4 regions of the Halomonas sp. G11 genome follow, and region 1 is predicted to be linked to each of the others. Evidence: predicted binding sites of a transcription regulator. Region 1 holds the regulator's gene; each other region holds the start of a gene.
The links. Region 1 encodes PhoB, which activates phosphate uptake and scavenging genes when phosphate is short. Its sites were predicted from a motif close to TGTCATANNNNTGTCANA; they were not measured.
Positions count from the first base shown of each region.

Region 2: a site for PhoB is predicted at 2,280-2,297, ahead of ppk1 (polyphosphate kinase 1). Genes of this name have one in related genera too.
Region 3: a site for PhoB is predicted at 1,620-1,637, ahead of ADS46_RS00360 (PhoX family protein). Genes of this name have one in related genera too.
Region 4: a site for PhoB is predicted at 1,650-1,667, ahead of ADS46_RS10480 (PstS family phosphate ABC transporter substrate-binding protein). Genes of this name have one in related genera too.

Region 1 covers NZ_LYXG01000006.1:93,378-97,415, forward strand. The annotation lists gene phoR (phosphate regulon sensor histidine kinase PhoR) at 395-1,717, opposite strand; gene phoB (phosphate regulon transcriptional regulator PhoB) at 1,720-2,409, opposite strand; gene ubiA (4-hydroxybenzoate octaprenyltransferase) at 2,506-3,396, opposite strand; gene ADS46_RS03905 (chorismate--pyruvate lyase family protein) at 3,432-3,935, opposite strand.
Region 2 covers NZ_LYXG01000013.1:43,260-47,297, forward strand. The annotation lists gene ppk1 (polyphosphate kinase 1) at 1-2,121, opposite strand, end outside; gene hemB (porphobilinogen synthase) at 2,327-3,340, opposite strand; gene elbB (isoprenoid biosynthesis glyoxalase ElbB) at 3,501-4,038, shown strand, end outside.
Region 3 covers NZ_LYXG01000001.1:82,223-86,260, reverse strand. The annotation lists gene ADS46_RS00360 (PhoX family protein) at 1-1,507, opposite strand, end outside; gene ADS46_RS00355 (YbaN family protein) at 1,703-2,077, shown strand; gene ADS46_RS00350 (Lrp/AsnC family transcriptional regulator) at 2,095-2,601, opposite strand; gene ADS46_RS00345 (1-aminocyclopropane-1-carboxylate deaminase) at 2,839-3,855, shown strand; gene ADS46_RS00340 (DUF6482 family protein) at 4,000-4,038, shown strand, end outside.
Region 4 covers NZ_LYXG01000020.1:17,277-21,314, reverse strand. The annotation lists gene ADS46_RS10490 (multidrug effflux MFS transporter) at 1-856, shown strand, start outside; gene ADS46_RS10485 (TSUP family transporter) at 883-1,587, shown strand; gene ADS46_RS10480 (PstS family phosphate ABC transporter substrate-binding protein) at 1,729-2,739, shown strand; gene pstC (phosphate ABC transporter permease subunit PstC) at 2,918-4,038, shown strand, end outside.

The DNA.
Region 1 (4,038 bases):
GCTTCCAATCCTTTTGCGGGACTCCAACCGTGGACGTTACCCTGACTGGCAGTGTGACCGCCTTCTAGACTCATCCAATGAATCTTGAATCATCCCTGCTAATGCAGAACATCCTTGCTCAGCATTGGGCTACTGTCTAAGCGTAGTTACTTTTCTTTGTTTCGTAAAGAAAAGTATCAACAGTTTTCTGCATCTTACAGTGACAGATACTGTCTTACCTAATAGAGAGCAGCCTCTGTGCCAGCTATTCAAATAATGGATTATTCATCAATAATAACAAAGAGTTAAATAATTCTATCCAGACCGCTTGATCGCCAAGGAGTGTCATTTGGATACGCTAGGCATGTGCCGTAATGACACATGTGACGCGGATGCCCAGCAGCGCAGCCGCGAACTATGTAACCGTGGGGACGCTACGCGGCGGCGTGGCAGATGTGCTCAGGCGGGTCGCGGGGAAAACACAGCGGAAACGGGCACCTTCGCCCGGATGCGAGTCGATTTGCAACTGGGCGTCGTGGCGAAGCAATACATGTTTGACGATGGCAAGCCCAAGCCCGGTGCCCCCGGTGGCGGTGCTGCGGCCTTTATCGACGCGATAAAAGCGCTCGGTAAGACGCGGAATATGCACTGGATCAATCCCCTCGCCGTCGTCGCACACTTCGATACAAGCACCCTGACCGAACGCTTTCCAGCGCAGCGTAATCTCGCTGCCAGCGGGCGTATAACGTACCGCATTGAACGCCAGGTTAGAAATGGCACTGCGGATTTCCTGCTCGCTGCCCACCAACTGCGCGGGGTAGTCGCCTTCAATGGTGAGCGTGTGCTGATGCTCGGAAAGCGCCAGCGCATCGGCCCCGACACTGTTTAACAGGGACGTCACGTCCATGGGCTGATGATCCTGTCCACCCTGATCGATTTCCAGCCGCGACAGCAGCAACAGGTCGTTGACCAGGTTTTGCATGCGCTGTGTCTGGGCCTGCATCTGCCCGATGCTGCGCCCTAAACGGGGGGGGAGCTGATCAGCCATCTCGCCATAGGTTTCGAGGTAGCCCGACAATACGGTTAACGGTGTGCGCAGCTCATGGGAGACGTTGGCCACAAAGTCGCGACGCATCTGCTCTAGCTGATGCAGCCGCGTAATATCACGCGCCATGACTAGGCGCTCGTCGTCACCGTAAAGAGTAATCTGGTACTGCAGAATGCGACGCTCATCGATCGGCGACGTGAGCGTCAGCGGCTCACTGTAGTCGCGGGCGTTGAAATAGCTGATGAACCGCGGGTCGCGAAGCAGATTGGTAATATGTTGACCGCGGTCGTGGGCGGTTTGCAGCCCCAACATGTTGCTGGCAGCACTGTTCCACCATTCCAGGTCGCCGTGGCGGTCGAGCATCACCACGCTGTCGCGCATGGCTTCCGAGGATTCCTGAATGCGGGCAAGCGTCGAGCGGAGACGGCTCTGGGTAATGCGTTGGCTTTTTTGATAACGGTACAGACGATCGAACAATTCGCCCCACAGGCCCCTTGCAGCGGGCGGCTCGTCCTGCGGGCGCTGCGTCAGCCAACGGTAGGCGGCGCGCAATTGCCGCAAATGGTAGACCAGACACATCGCGAAGCCACCGGCCAACCCCAGGCCCGGCAGGCCAAGCAGCCAGCCCAGACAGGTGCCGAGTAGCGCCCAACCTAGCAAACGCCACAGTTCACGGCTCCACAAACGCACGGTTAAGCTCGAGCGGAGAAGCGGTAGCCGGTACCGCGAACCGTTTGAATCAAGTTCTGATGCGCGTCACCCAGGGCTTTGCGTAGCCGACGAATATGCACATCCACAGTGCGCTCTTCCACGTACACATTACCTCCCCACACCTGGTCGAGTAACTGGCTGCGTGTGTAGGCCCGTTCCTGGTGGGTCATGAAGAATTGTAACAGCCGGTATTCGGTCGGCCCCATATCCAGGTCTTTACCGTTGGCACTTACCCGGTGGCCCACCGGGTCAAGCAGCAGCCCATTAATTTCGATGGGATCTTCCACACCACGCGGTGTTGCACGGCGCAGCACTGCCTTGAGGCGTGCCACGAGTTCACGGGGCGAAAACGGTTTGGTGATGTAATCATCGGCTCCCGCCTCGAGGCCCTGTATCTTATTGTCTTCTTCCCCCTTGGCGGTGAGCATGATGATCGGCAGTTCGGCGGTGGTTTCCTCGCGCTTGAGGCGCCGGGCCAGCTCGATGCCGCTGGTACCGGGCATCATCCAGTCGAGCAACAGCAGGTCAGGCTGATGATCAACGACCATGGCGTGGGCGTCCTGAGCGTTGTCCGCTTCAAGAACACGGTAGTCGGCCATTTCCAGCGCCACCGCGATCATCTCGCGAATGGATGCTTCATCATCGACGATCAAGACGGTCTTGGCGGTCATTCCAGAGCCTCACGGTGTCCGATAGAAAGTAATCCAGTGACAGGTACATGACGATCACACCATGACTTGATGACAATTCTATGACACTGGCGGAGATTAGCCAGCCGCTGGCCACCAACTCAGCGCAATACCGGCAAACACCAGCAGGCCGGACCAGTGATTATTCAGAAACGCCTGAAAACAGGCATCCCGTTCACGGTGACGGATCAAGCGTTGCTGGTGGACGAAGGTCGCCGCCATCCCCGCCAGGCCGAGCCAGAAAAAACCGCCCAGCCCGATGCGCGCGCCCACCCAGGCCAGCAGTGCCAGCGTGGCCAGTTGAAGCAGCCCAATCACCAGCCGGTCGGCATTACCCAGCAGCACGGCCGTCGATTTAATGCCGATCTTTATATCGTCGTCGCGATCCACCATGGCGTACTGGGTATCATAGGCAACCGTCCACAGTACATTGGCGATGAACAGCAGCCACGCCTCTACCGGCACGTACCCCAGGACTGCACCGAAGGCCATCGGAATCGCCCAGGAAAACGCCGCCCCCAGCACCACCTGGGGGAAATGCGTGTAGCGCTTCATGAACGGGTAGATGAAGGCCAGCACCACGCCGCCTAGCGACAACAGTACGGTAAACCAGTTGGTCAACAGCACCAGCATGAAGGCCGCGGCCACCAGCCCGATAAACAGCAGCTGCGCCTCGGTCTCGCTGATCCGCCCGGTGGCCAGGGGGCGATGCTTGGTGCGTTTGACGTGACCGTCGACGTGACGGTCGGCGTAATCATTGACCACGCAGCCCGCCGCGCGCATGACGTAGACCCCGGCGATAAAAATCAACAGCACATTGCGACCGGGTACGCCCTCAGCAGCCACCCATAAGGCCCATAACGTTGGCCACATCAGCAGCCAGGTGCCAATCGGCCGATCCAGGCGCATCAGCTGTATGAAGTCCGCCAGCCGACTCAACCCGGTTGGCCGCAATAAAGAACGATCCATGCTTACCTCACCCATCCAAGAGACGCTGCCTTAGCCTAGCGCGAAGGCAGCGCAAGATCATCCGTCATGGTCGATAAAAAGTATTCCTGCACCAGCAGCGATAACCCGCCATTCTTACCGCCGTTCTGAAATACCGAGCGGCGCCCCCACAGGCTGCTAATACGATCATCGCCAGGGAAAGCAAAACCAGGCGCATGGCGCGTGGCATACAGCGGGCTACGCACCAGGTCCGGCTGGCGAAACAGCCAACTGCCCAATGAGCGCTCCCCCAGGCGTTCCAGGCACTGGCCCCCGAGCGCCTTGAGGGGAGCCACCGAGCGCGCCACGACCCATGGCGTTTCATCCACGCACAGGGCAACCTCACGGAGCCACGCATAACGCCGGGCTGGCATACCCAGCGCCAGGGCCTCATGCGGCCGGGGAAAGCCGACACCCTGGCGCAACAAACGCACGCGAAAAGGCCGCTCGCCCCCTGCGGAGACAATACGCGCCGTCAGTGAGTCCGTGGAGGCAACCCATTGCCACCACGGCGCGCTCATCGCCGGACGCAGCGCGCTAATGGGACGCCAACATGGCAGATCAGGGGCGGTTCCAACACAGTGACGCGACACCAGAGGCTCCAGGCAATTAAACGATCACCTA
Region 2 (4,038 bases), on a different contig from region 1:
TTTGCTGGCGTAGGCGTAGAGCAGGGTTTCCTGGGCGCTGATGGCATCCCCGCTGCCAGGGTCTTGCAGGTGGTAGCTGCCGTCGCTCTGCAGCAGCCAGCTCTGGCAGTTGTCGACCAGGTAGGTTTCCAGGTCCTTGCGCACCCGCGTGGCCAGCTTTTTATCCAGCAGCGGAAAGCAGGTTTCCACCCGGTGGAACATGTTGCGCGACATGAAGTCGGCACTCGAACACCAGATCTCCGGCTTGCCGTCGTTGTGGAAGTGGAAAACCCGCGTGTGTTCCAGAAAGCGGCCAATGATCGAGCGGACACGGATATTGTCCGACACCCCCGGCACGCCGGGCTTAAGGCAGCACATGCCACGGATGATCAGGTCGCATTCCACACCCGCCTGGGAGGCGCGATAAAGCGCCTTGATCAGTTTCGGCTCGGTGAGCGAATTGCACTTGATAATGATATGGGCCCGCTTGCCCTTGCGGGCGACCTGGGCTTCACGGTCGATCATTTCCATGAGCCGTTCGTGCAGGGTAAACGGCGCGTGGAGCAGCGTGTCGATCTTGCGCGCGCGACCCATCCCCGACAGCTGCTGAAACACCCGGTGAACGTCGGCGCAAAGCGCCTTGTTGGCGGTCAACAGGCTGTAGTCGGTGTACAGCTTGGCGGTCTTCGAATGGTAGTTACCGGTACCCAGATGCGCGTAGTGGCGGAGCTCACCATGCTCGCGGCGCACAATGTGCAGCATCTTGGCATGCGTCTTGTATGCCATGATGCCGTAAATCACGATGGCACCGGCTTCCTGAAGGCGCGATGCCAGCTGCAGATTATCGGCTTCGTCAAAGCGCGCGCGCAGCTCGATCACCACGGTGACTTCCTTGCCCTGACTGGCCGCGTCCACCAGTGCGCTGACAATCGGCGAATCGGCGCCGGTACGGTAGAGCGTCTGTTTGATGGCCAGCACATACGGGTCGCGGGCTGCTTCGCTGAGCAGGTCCTCGATTGGCGAAAACGACTGGAAAGGGTGGTGCAGCAGCACGTCCTGCTTGGCGATGGCATCAAACAGGCTGCCGCCTTTCAGGGCTTTGGGGATCCCAGGCGTGTATGGCCGGTAAAGCAGTTCCGGCCGGTCAACATCGCCTAGCACGGCCATCATCCGGGTCAGGTTGACCGGGCCTTGCACACGGTACAGGTCGTCAGCTTCAAGGCTGAACTGGCGCAGCAGGAAGTTGGTCAGGTCGTCCGGGCAGTTATCGGCCACTTCCAGGCGTACGCCACTGCCATAGCGGCGAGCCAAGAGTTCGCCACGCAGCGCGGAGGCCAGGTCGGAGACCTCTTCCGGGTCGACGCTCATGTCGGCGTTGCGTGTCAGGCGGAACTGGTAGCAACCGCGCACCTTCATGCCGGGAAACAGTTCTTCGGCATGGGCATGAATCATCGACGACAGGAACACGTACTCGGTATAGCCCTCGCTACACAGATGCTTGGGAAGCGCCATGAGGCGTGGCAGCGAGCGGGGCGCGGGGAGAATCGCCATCCCCCCGGCGCGTCCGAAGGCATCCTTGCCCTCCAGCTCGACGATAAAGTTGAGGCTTTTGTTCACCAGCCGCGGAAAGGGATGCGAGGGGTCCAGCCCGATGGGGCTGATGACCGGCATGATGTCGTTGTTGAACAGCTCTTGGACCCAGTCTTTTTGCGCCTTGGTCCATTGATCGCGGCGGCGGAATCTTAGCCCCTGCGCTTCTAGAGCAGGCAACAACGTATCGTTGAGAATCTGATACTGACGGACGATTTGCGCGTGGGCAATGTCGGAAATTTCGGCCAGCACCGCCCTTGGCAGCCGCCCGTCGGCACCCGTTGTATCGTCACCCAGGGCAATCTGGTGCTTGAGTCCGGCCACACGAATTTCAAAGAACTCATCCATGTTGGATGAAAAAATCAGCAAGAACATCAATCGGTTGAGCAGCGGGTGTGCTTCATCCAGCGCCTGCTCCAGCACACGGATATTGAACTGCAGGTGGGAGAGCTCGCGATTGAAGTAAAGCTGCGGGTCGTCCAGATCGGTCTCAGGCAGCGCTTCGCGGGCCTGAACGCCCGTGGGCGTGCGGTTGACGCGAAGCGTGGACATCTCACTGTCGCTACCGTCATGGTCATGGCGCGGATAGGGCGAGTTATCGGTGACCTGGTCGTCCATGGTAGCTGCCTCCGGCGTTAGTCGTCTCTGAGCATATCACTGCCTGATACGCATTTGTTAACGCAGTATGGCGGAGGAAGATGACAAAGACGTGTCACGGCATTGTCATCTAGGCCATGTCGGTCTCAGCCACCCAGGATCAACGCGTATTCGTCAGCAGTCGTGCGGCGTCAAGGGCAAAATAGCTCAGAATACCGTCAGCCCCGGCGCGCTTGAAACACATCAGGGACTCCAGGATGACCGTGTCGGCATCCAGCCAGCCATTGTCGAAAGCGGCGCGATGCATCGCGTATTCGCCGCTCACCTGGTAGGCGTAGGTGGGCACGCGTAATTCGCTTTTGACGCGTCTGACAACGTCCAGGTATGGCATACCCGGTTTGACCATGACCATATCAGCGCCCTCGGCAAGGTCCATCGCCACCTCATGAAGCGCCTCGTCGCTGTTGGCCGGGTCCATCTGGTAAGTCCGCTTGTCGGCCTTGCCCAGGTTGGCGGAGGAGCCAACGGCGTCGCGGAAGGGGCCGTAGTAGTGCGAGGCATACTTGGCGCTGTAAGCCATGATGCGCACGTTGTGCAGATGCTCCTGTTCAAGCACCTGGCGGATAGCGCTGATACGCCCATCCATCATGTCGGAGGGGGCTACGACATCGGCACCGGCTTCGGCATGGGAGAGCGCTTGTTTGAGCAGGGTGTCGACGGTGCGGTCGTTAAGCACGTAGCCGTTTTCGTCGATAATGCCGTCCTGACCGTGGATGGTATACGGGTCCAGGGCGACGTCGGTGATGATACCCAGTTCCGGGAGCGCCTCTTTGAGTGCGCGCACGCTGCGCTGTACCAGGCCATTGGCGTTGTACGCCTCTTCGGCAAACTCGGTTTTCTGTTCGCCGCCGACGACCGGGAACAGCGCAATCGCGGGAATGCCCAGGGCGTATGCCTCGCGTGCCTGCTCGATCAAGAGGTCAATGGATAGCCGCTCAACGCCTGGCATGGAGGCGATAGCCTCGCGCTGCTGGCTGCCTTCCAGAACGAAGACCGGCAGAATAAGATCGCCGGTCGTCAGCGTTGATTCGCGCATTAAACGGCGGGAGAAATCGTCGCGACGCATGCGTCGCAGACGCGTCGCGGGAAAGTGACGAGGGGTAGGTGTACTCAACGGTATTCTCCACAAAAACTCAAAAATGAGGCTATCGGCCGCCCTTGACTGAGTATATCAGCCCTGACCTGCATCGAAAGCCGTCTTGTGGTGCGCTTAAAGACTGACTAAAGTGGCGCAAATGCTGCTGAACGAGCAGGCCCTGCACAAGGAGAAAAGCATGACCAAACAGGTAGCAGTGATTCTTGCTGGCTGCGGTGTATACGACGGGTCGGAAATTTACGAAACCACCCTGACGCTACTGCGCTTGGACCAGTTGGGGATAGGATATCGTTGTTTTGCCCCGGATATCGAGCAGCACCATGTGGTCAATCACCACACCCAGGAGGCCAGCACCGACGAACGCCGCAACGTGCTGGTGGAGTCCGCTCGGTTGGCGCGCGGTGACGTCAGCCCGCTGACCGAGCTGGCGGCTGACGAATTCGACGCCGTGATTGTGCCCGGCGGCTTCGGGGTGGCCAAGAACCTGTCGGATTTCGCCAGTGCCGGTGACAGCATGGAGGTATTGGAATCGTTCAAGGAGGTGCTGTCAGGCTTTCGCGAAGATGCCAAGCCGATCGGCCTGATCTGTATTGCACCGGTGTTGGCGACGCGTTTACTGGGTGATGGCATTGCCGTGACGGTGGGTAATGACCCTGGCGTATCCGGTGCCATCAGTGCCATGGGCGGCCTGCACCGCAGCTGTAGCGTCGAGGATA
Region 3 (4,038 bases), on a different contig from region 1:
GCTGTGAATCTTCAGCAATCCGCTGTGAGTTATTGGTCAGAGTGAGGTACACCTCGCCCGATGCAGGGTCAACAGAGGCCCATTCCGGGCGATCCATCGGCGTGGCGCCCATTAAGTCTGCCGCGTCGCAGGTATTGATAATCACACCGGCTAAATCGTCCTCAGCCAAGCCTAAGGCTGCCGCCAGGGTTCGGCCATCCTGGGTCTTTGCATCAGGTGTCAGCGGCAGCCATTCACCGCTGCCATCAGCGTGAAAACGGGCCACATAGAGGGTACCGTTATCCATATACTTGCTGCCGATAGCAAGACGGTCATAGTGCTCACCGAGACGATTGGCATCGGCGGGATCCCAGACAGCATCGGAGACATATTTATATACGTACTCGTTGCGGGCATCGTGGCCTGAGTAGTAAACGATTGGCTTGCCAGCTTCCAGCTTGCCTAACCAGCAGCCTTCATGGCGAAAACGGCCCAGTGCCGTGCGTTTGACGGCACGAGCACCGCTATAGGGGTCGATTTCGACCTGGTAACCGAAGGTGCGCGCTTCGTTGCGGTAATCGTCCTCGGCGCGCTCGCCGCGTGGTGTGATATCAAAGCGGGCAAACTCGTCGTTCTCTTCAGAAGCATCACCCGCCGAGGTTTCCCAGGCATAGCGGCCGCGTTCAGTGGGAATACCAATGCGGGCGTCGTCCTGGAAGCGCTCGCCGGTGTGAACAAAGACGTTAGGCCAGTTCTCTTCGCAGGCAATATAGGTGCCCCAGGGCGTGACGCCGTTACCGCAGTTATTGTTGGTACCCCGGGTTTGGGTACCCGCCGGAGAGAAGCGCGTTTTAACGTAGTCACTTCCCGCCACGGGACCCGCCAGATCCATTTCCGTTGCACTGGTAAAGCGGCGGTTATAGCCTGAGCCCGGTACATGCGACCATTGCCCGTTGGCGTTCTTTTCAACCTCGACAAGGGTAACACCGTGAGCATTGATCTCGGTGCGCGACTCCGCTGCCGGGCGTTGCCCCTCATCCGCATTGGTAGGGCCGCCCTGGGGCGCCCAGAGTGCCGACTGGTCGATATATTCATTGTTGAGTGCCAGCACAAAACGGCGTGAGGCACTGTCAGCATCCAGGGCAAAACCCGCCATGCCGTCATGGTGCATGCCCACGCTTTCCGCCTGACGCTCGGCGGTCATTGGCTGGTCGGGCTGCCAGCTGTCGCCCGCGCTTAACGGTGTGCCCCAGGGCACCAAGACTTGGGCCACATAGCCTTCAGGCACCACGACAGCATCGGTGCGTGATCCTTGAACCGCCTCAAACGCCAGTGTCAGGGGTGTTTTTTGGGCGCCGCTGGAGGCAAGCGCTTGAGCCGCGCCGCCAAAGCTTAGCATCGAGGCAGCGGCCATGCTCAAACTACCGCGCATGACATCGCGCCGGGATACATGGTGCGCCAATACTTCGGCGAAAGGTTGGTTGCCGCTGTGGTTAAACAGGCGATGATCTTCGATCTCTTTACTCATTATGGTCTCCCCCCTGATCGTTTGTAGGCCAACGATTGAACGTTAGGAGACACTAAAGAAGCTAAATGACAATACGATGGCGGAGTGCCTGCATTTATATGAAGATTGTCTGTGTGGCAAAGCCGTGACATAAGCCCATACTTATTCAACACTCAGCACGATGACTTTATTGAAGCGTGCCCAACAGGAGCAATAATGAGACTGATCCGCCTCATGTGGGTCGTGCTGGCAGGGTTGAGTTTTAGCATCGGAGTCCTCGGCATTTTTCTGCCCCTGCTGCCTACCACCGTCTTTATGCTAATAGCCGTTTACTGCGCCTCCAAAGGGTCGCCTCGCTTCGAGGCCTGGATCCGCTCCCGCCACTATGTGGGCCCGTTGCTGGTCACTTGGGAGCAGGAGCGGGCTATCTCCAGGCGCGGAAAATTGGCGGCCGTCAGCACGATCGCGTTGAGTGCACTGATCACGGCTTGGTCGCTCGGCCCCGGCTGGACACGCTGGGGCGTGATCGCCCTACTGGTGCTGATTGCCCTTTGGCTGGCCACCCGGCCAGAGCCGTCTTCCTCGCCTTAGCCAAGATTAAAGCAGGGCTAAACCACCACCTTATGGGTCGACACCACTTGGCGCAGCCCCATGAACGAGCGGATCTGGCGCACGCCGGGCAGGTAGAGCAACTGTTCAGCGTGCAGCCTGTTGAAGCTTTGGCTGTCCCGGGTGCGCACCAGCATAAAGTAGTCGAATTCCCCGGTGACCACGTGACACTCCATACAGCCTGACACCTTCTGGGCGGCCTCTTCAAAGGCAGCGAAGGATTCCGGCGTCGAGCGATCCAGCACCACGCCGATCAGCACCACCATCCCCGCCTGCAGCTGTTCCGGGTCTAGATGAGCCACCACCCGGCTGATTACCCCATCCCGCTTGAGCCTTTCCACCCTGCGTAAGCACGCCGCCGGGCTCAAGTTCACCTGCTCTGCCAGCGCCACATTGGAGAGCGTGGCATCGTCCTGAAGCAGTTTCAGAATACGCCGATCTGTTCGGTCCAGCTCAGCCGCCTGATCATCAGGCTCAGAGCCTGAACGGGAAGTTTTAGAGCGCACTATTATTTACCTTATTGACCTTTAGACACTATTTAAAACCATATCAAGCATTTAATGCCAATGCTTGTTGCTTTAACGCGCATCATTTTGCAACACAAAAATCGCAGCTAACACTTAGTATAAATAGCAGAGCACGCCCATAGTTCACACAAAGCTGTTCAAACAAAGCTTCCACCTCCCCACTCGCCAAGCGAGCTGTCTATTTCGCACTGAAACGCTTAAAAGCCGGAGCCTGCTATGAACCTAGAACGTTTCCCCCGCTACCCACTCACCTTTGGACCGTCCCCCATCACACCGCTCAAACGTCTAAGCGAACATCTCGGCGGTGACGTAGAGCTCTACGCCAAACGCGAAGACTGCAACAGCGGACTGGCCTTTGGCGGCAACAAAACCCGCAAACTGGAGTACTTGATTCCTGAAGCGTTGGAACAGGGCTACGATACGCTGGTATCGATTGGTGGTATTCAGTCCAACCAGACCCGCCAGGTGGCTGCCGTGGCCGCCCATTTGGGCATGCAATGTGTGCTGGTGCAGGAGAACTGGGTCAACTACTCCGATGCGGTGTACGACCGGGTGGGTAATATCGAGATGTCGCGCATCATGGGCGCCGATGTACGCATGGACGACGCGGGGTTCGATATCGGCATTCGCCCCAGTTGGGAGCAGGCCATGGAAGATGTTCGCCAGCGGGGCGGCAAGCCCTTCCCGATTCCTGCGGGCTGTTCAGAGCACCCCTATGGCGGCTTGGGTTTTGTGGGCTTTGCCGAAGAGGTGCGCCAGCAGGAGAAAGAGCTGGGCTTCACCTTTGATTATATTGTGGTGTGCTCGGTCACCGGCAGCACCCAGGCGGGCATGGTGGTGGGCTTTGCCGATGATGGCCGTGCCCAGCGTGTGATCGGTATCGACGCTTCCGCCAAGCCGGAACAAACCCGCGAGCAGATCTTACGCATCGCCCGCAACACCGCCGAGCTGGTGGAGCTGGAAGGCGGCATTACCGACGACGATGTGATTCTGGATACCCGCTACGGCGGCCCGGAATACGGCCTGCCCAACGAAGGTACGTTGGAAGCCATTCGTCTGTGTGCTCGCTTGGAAGGCGTCCTCACCGACCCGGTTTACGAAGGCAAATCCATGCACGGCATGATCGATAAGGTGCGCAACGGCGAATTCCCTGCGGGCTCCAGGGTTCTCTATGCTCACCTGGGCGGTGTACCGGCATTGAATGCCTACAGCTTTCTATTCCGCAATGGATAAGTTCTTAACGGGAAAAGGATAAAACACCCATTTCGCCTCCTCTGATCAGGCATTTATATAATACCCATCAGACGGTTATTGCTGTACAAATAAAGTACAGCCTTTAGTCTTGGCGTATCGGATATTCACGCATGAGGATACGCCATGTCTTCTACCCTTCCTGCTCACGTCACCCTTGAAGAC
Region 4 (4,038 bases), on a different contig from region 1:
GGTCAATTCGGCAGCGATTGTGCGCGACTGTTTCAGCGGCCGCGAAGCCGCCAGGGTGATGTCGACCATGGCCATGATCATGATGCTCGCGCCCCTGGTCGCCCCGGCGGTGGGGAGCCTTCTGCTGCACATGGCGGACTGGTGGCTGATCTTTGTGTTTCTCGCCGTGTATGCGGGGTTTCTTCTCTGGCTGCTGGGAACAAGGCTGCCTGAAACCCGCGATATGTCGCTGCCAGCAGCGTCGCCGCGCCAGGTGATTCGCAACTATGCCAGTGTGCTGCGCCATCGCGAGGGGATGGGGTATATCTGCGCCGTGGCCGCGTCGTTCGCGGGGCTGTTCGCCTTTGTGACGGCGTCGCCGTTTCTTTACCTGGACTATTTCTCGCTGAGCCCGGGCGTGTACCCGTTCGTGTTTGGCGTCAACGTGGTCATGATCGCCGGGTCGAACCGGGTCAACATCTATCTATTGCGTAAACGCACCCCCCAGCAGAATCTACGCCTGGGGCTGGCGGTTCAACTGATCGCCGCACTGGGCCTGGTGGTCGCCACAGCGCTTGGCATTGCTTCATTGGCTGTTGTCGTCCCGCTGGTCATGTTATTTACCGGCATGATCGGCCTGATTACACCTAACGCCATTTCCTCATTGCTGGACCATTTCGGCCATATCAGTGCCACCGCCACTGCCCTGTTAGGCGGTATTCAATTTAGCTGTGGCGCCCTGGCGGGGGCCATGGTGGGTCTGTTTGAAGTCGAACACCTCTGGCCGATGGTACTGACCATGCTGGCGGCTGCTCTGTTGGGTAACGTCGGTGTGCGCCTGCTGACGCCAGCGGCAACGGATGGGCGCTCGGCATGATCGCGGACGTTGCGGCGTGGCTGGATATGTCGCCGAGCACCTGGGTGGGGTGCGCGCTGACCCTGGCATTAGGCGCCTTTGTGCAGCGTGCCACCGGCTTTGGCTTGGCGGTTATTGGGGCACCGCTGTTGTTGATGATTGAGCCGCGCCTGGTACCTGTGGTGCTGGTGCTGTTCGGGTTTACCGTGTCGTTGATGATGGTCCGCCATTACCGGCATGAGGTGCGCCTGGGGGCGCTGGCCATGGCGCTGGTGGGACGTTTGCCGGGCAATGCGTTGGGGATCTGGCTGCTGATCGCGGCGCCCATGGTGGTATTGGAAAAGTTGATTGCTGCCATCGTGCTGTTTGCGGTATTCGTCACGCTATGCCGCGTGCGGCTGCCGGTCAATCGCGTGTCGCTATTTGGCGCAGGGGTGTTCTCGGGGATTTTCGGCACTGTCGCTGCCATCGGCGGGCCGCCAATGGTGCTGCTGATGCATGGATTTGCCCCGGATCGTCTGCGCGGTAATCTGGCTGCTTTCTTTATCATCACCTCGATGCTGACACTCGCGACGCTGGCGTTGGCAGGGCAGGTGGGTTCATGGCATCTGGGCGTGGCGGCAACGCTATTGCCTGGGGTGCTGCTGGGGAATGCGCTGGCCGATGCGGTGGCGCACCGCATTGACCGGCAATGGCTTCAGGCGGCGTCCCTTGCGCTGTGTACCCTGGCCGCCGTGGGGCTTTTGTTGTAATGCATTATGGTGTTGCGAGCCGTGGTGAAAAAAATTTAAAAAAATTATTTTGTGACATTGCTTGTCATGAAGCTGTCATCGAAGCGATGCAAAGTGTGCCTTGCGAAGGCAAGATCCCTAACAGCTTCAGGAGTAATTCGCATGAACCGTATTCTCAAAACTACCGTGCTCGCAGCTGCTGTGATGAGCGTGGCAGGTGTTGCACAAGCCCGTGACCAAATCCGGATTGTTGGTTCCAGCACGGTGTATCCGTTTGCCAGCTATGTGACCGAAGAATTTGGCGCGGTTACCAACTACCCCACACCGGTGATCGAGTCTACGGGTTCAGGTGGTGGTTTGCGTCTGTTCTGTAACGGTGTTGGCGAGGGCACGCCGGACATCACCAACGCATCGCGCCGCATGAAGCCGTCCGAGTTCGAGCGTTGTGCAGAAAACGGCGTTGACAACATTACCGAAGCCAAGATCGGCTCCGACGGTATCGTATTGGGTCAGTCCAACGAAAATGACGTGGTGCCACTGACTCTCGAGCACATCTTCATGGCCGTGGCGGCACAGGTGCCCCAGGACGGCGAGTTGGTCGATAACCCCTACACCAACTGGAGCGAAATCGATTCCTCGCTGCCGGATCGCGAGATCTCCATCTACGGACCGCCCACCACCTCTGGTACGCGTGATGCTTTTGAAGAGCTGGTGATGGAAACCGCTTCCGAAGACATGGATGCGTACGGCGAAGCCTACACCGATATCCGTTCTGACGGTGTTTACATCGACGCCGGTGAGAACGACAACCTGATCGTTCAGCGTCTGCAGGAAGACACCGGCGCTTTCGGTATCTTCGGCTACTCCTTCCTTGAAGAGAACACCAATACGCTGAATGCGGCAACGATCGAGGGTGTTGAGCCGGAGCCCGAAGCCATCAGCTCTGGTGACTATCCGGTTGCCCGTTCACTGTGGTTCTACGTCAAGAACCAGCACGCTGAAGAAGTGCCGCCCATGTACGAATACGTTGATATGTTCATGTCAGAGCAGATGATCGGCGACGGTGGCTACCTTCGCGATATCGGCCTGATCGTGCTGCCGGAAGAAGAGCGTGCAGAGTGGCGCCAGCAAGTGGCAGACCGCGCTCAGTTGGAACTCTCTGATCTGCAATAAATAACAGAGATAACGCACGATAATAAGGCAATGGCCGACAGCGCAAGCTGTCGGCCTTTTGCTTTGCGATTGTCGTTGCAACTCCAGCTTGTGGATTTGGCGTTTGTCACATTGCTGTAATGTTTTTGCTGCAAAGTACTCCCCAAACCGATTTCATCAGGAACGCGAGAGAGATTAGATGCAAACCAACCAGCTATTTTTACTCTTTTGCACTGTGCTTTTGCTGCTTGGGCTAGTGGCCTTTTTTATTGGCCGCTCGAAGGCCGCTCGTGTGCGCAGCGCTGGTGGCAGCATGTTTGCACAACCCGACCAGTATGCCTGGTTTGCCGTGCTCTCCACCGCAGGCCCCGCCATATTGGTGGGTGCGGTGGGCGCGTTGATCATGCTGCTGTTGGGCGCAGACATCCCCACGTTTTATCTTCTCGCTGCAAGCCTTGTGGTTGCCGCTGCCGGGCTGGTAGTGGGAATAGCGCAAGTGCGGCCCAATTTTCACGCCCGCCAGGCGATCGAACGTGCAATTCGAATGGCGCTGGCGTCGGCGGCGTTGATTTCTATTTTTACGACCTTCGGGATTCTGTTCTCGATCATTTCCGAGGCCATTCGCTTCTTCCAGATGCATAGCTTCTGGGAGTTCATAACCGGCACGACCTGGAGCCCGGGCGACAGCTTCCTGGCAGCAGCCGGGCGCGGCGACGGTGGTGGTGCTCAGTTTGGTTCTGTACCGCTGTTTGCCGGTACCTTCATGATTACCGCTATCGCCATGCTGGTGGCGGTCCCCGTGGGGTTGCTCTCGGCGATTTACATGTCCGAGTATGCACCACAGAGAGTACGCACCGTGGCGAAGCCGGTTCTCGAGATACTGGCCGGTATTCCGACCGTCGTGTATGGCTTCTTTGCGGCCATTACCGTGGCGCCCATTATCGTCAACATTGCCGGCTTTTTCGGCCTGGATGCTTCCTATAACAATGCGCTGGCGCCCGGCATCGTCATGGGCATCATGATCATTCCGTTCATTTCCTCGCTTTCCGATGACGTGATCAATTCGGTCCCCGATACCATGCGCCAGGGATCGCTGGCGCTGGGCATGACAAAGGGTGAAACCATTCGCGACGTGGTGATCCCGGCGGCGTTACCCGGGATCATTTCCGCTTCGCTTCTGGGTGTTTCTCGCGCCATGGGGGAAACCATGATCGTGGTGATGGCGGCGGGTATGCGTCCCAACCTGACCGCCAACCCTCTGGAAGACATGACCACCGTGACCGTGCGCATCGTGGCAGCGCTGACCGGGGATCAGGAGTT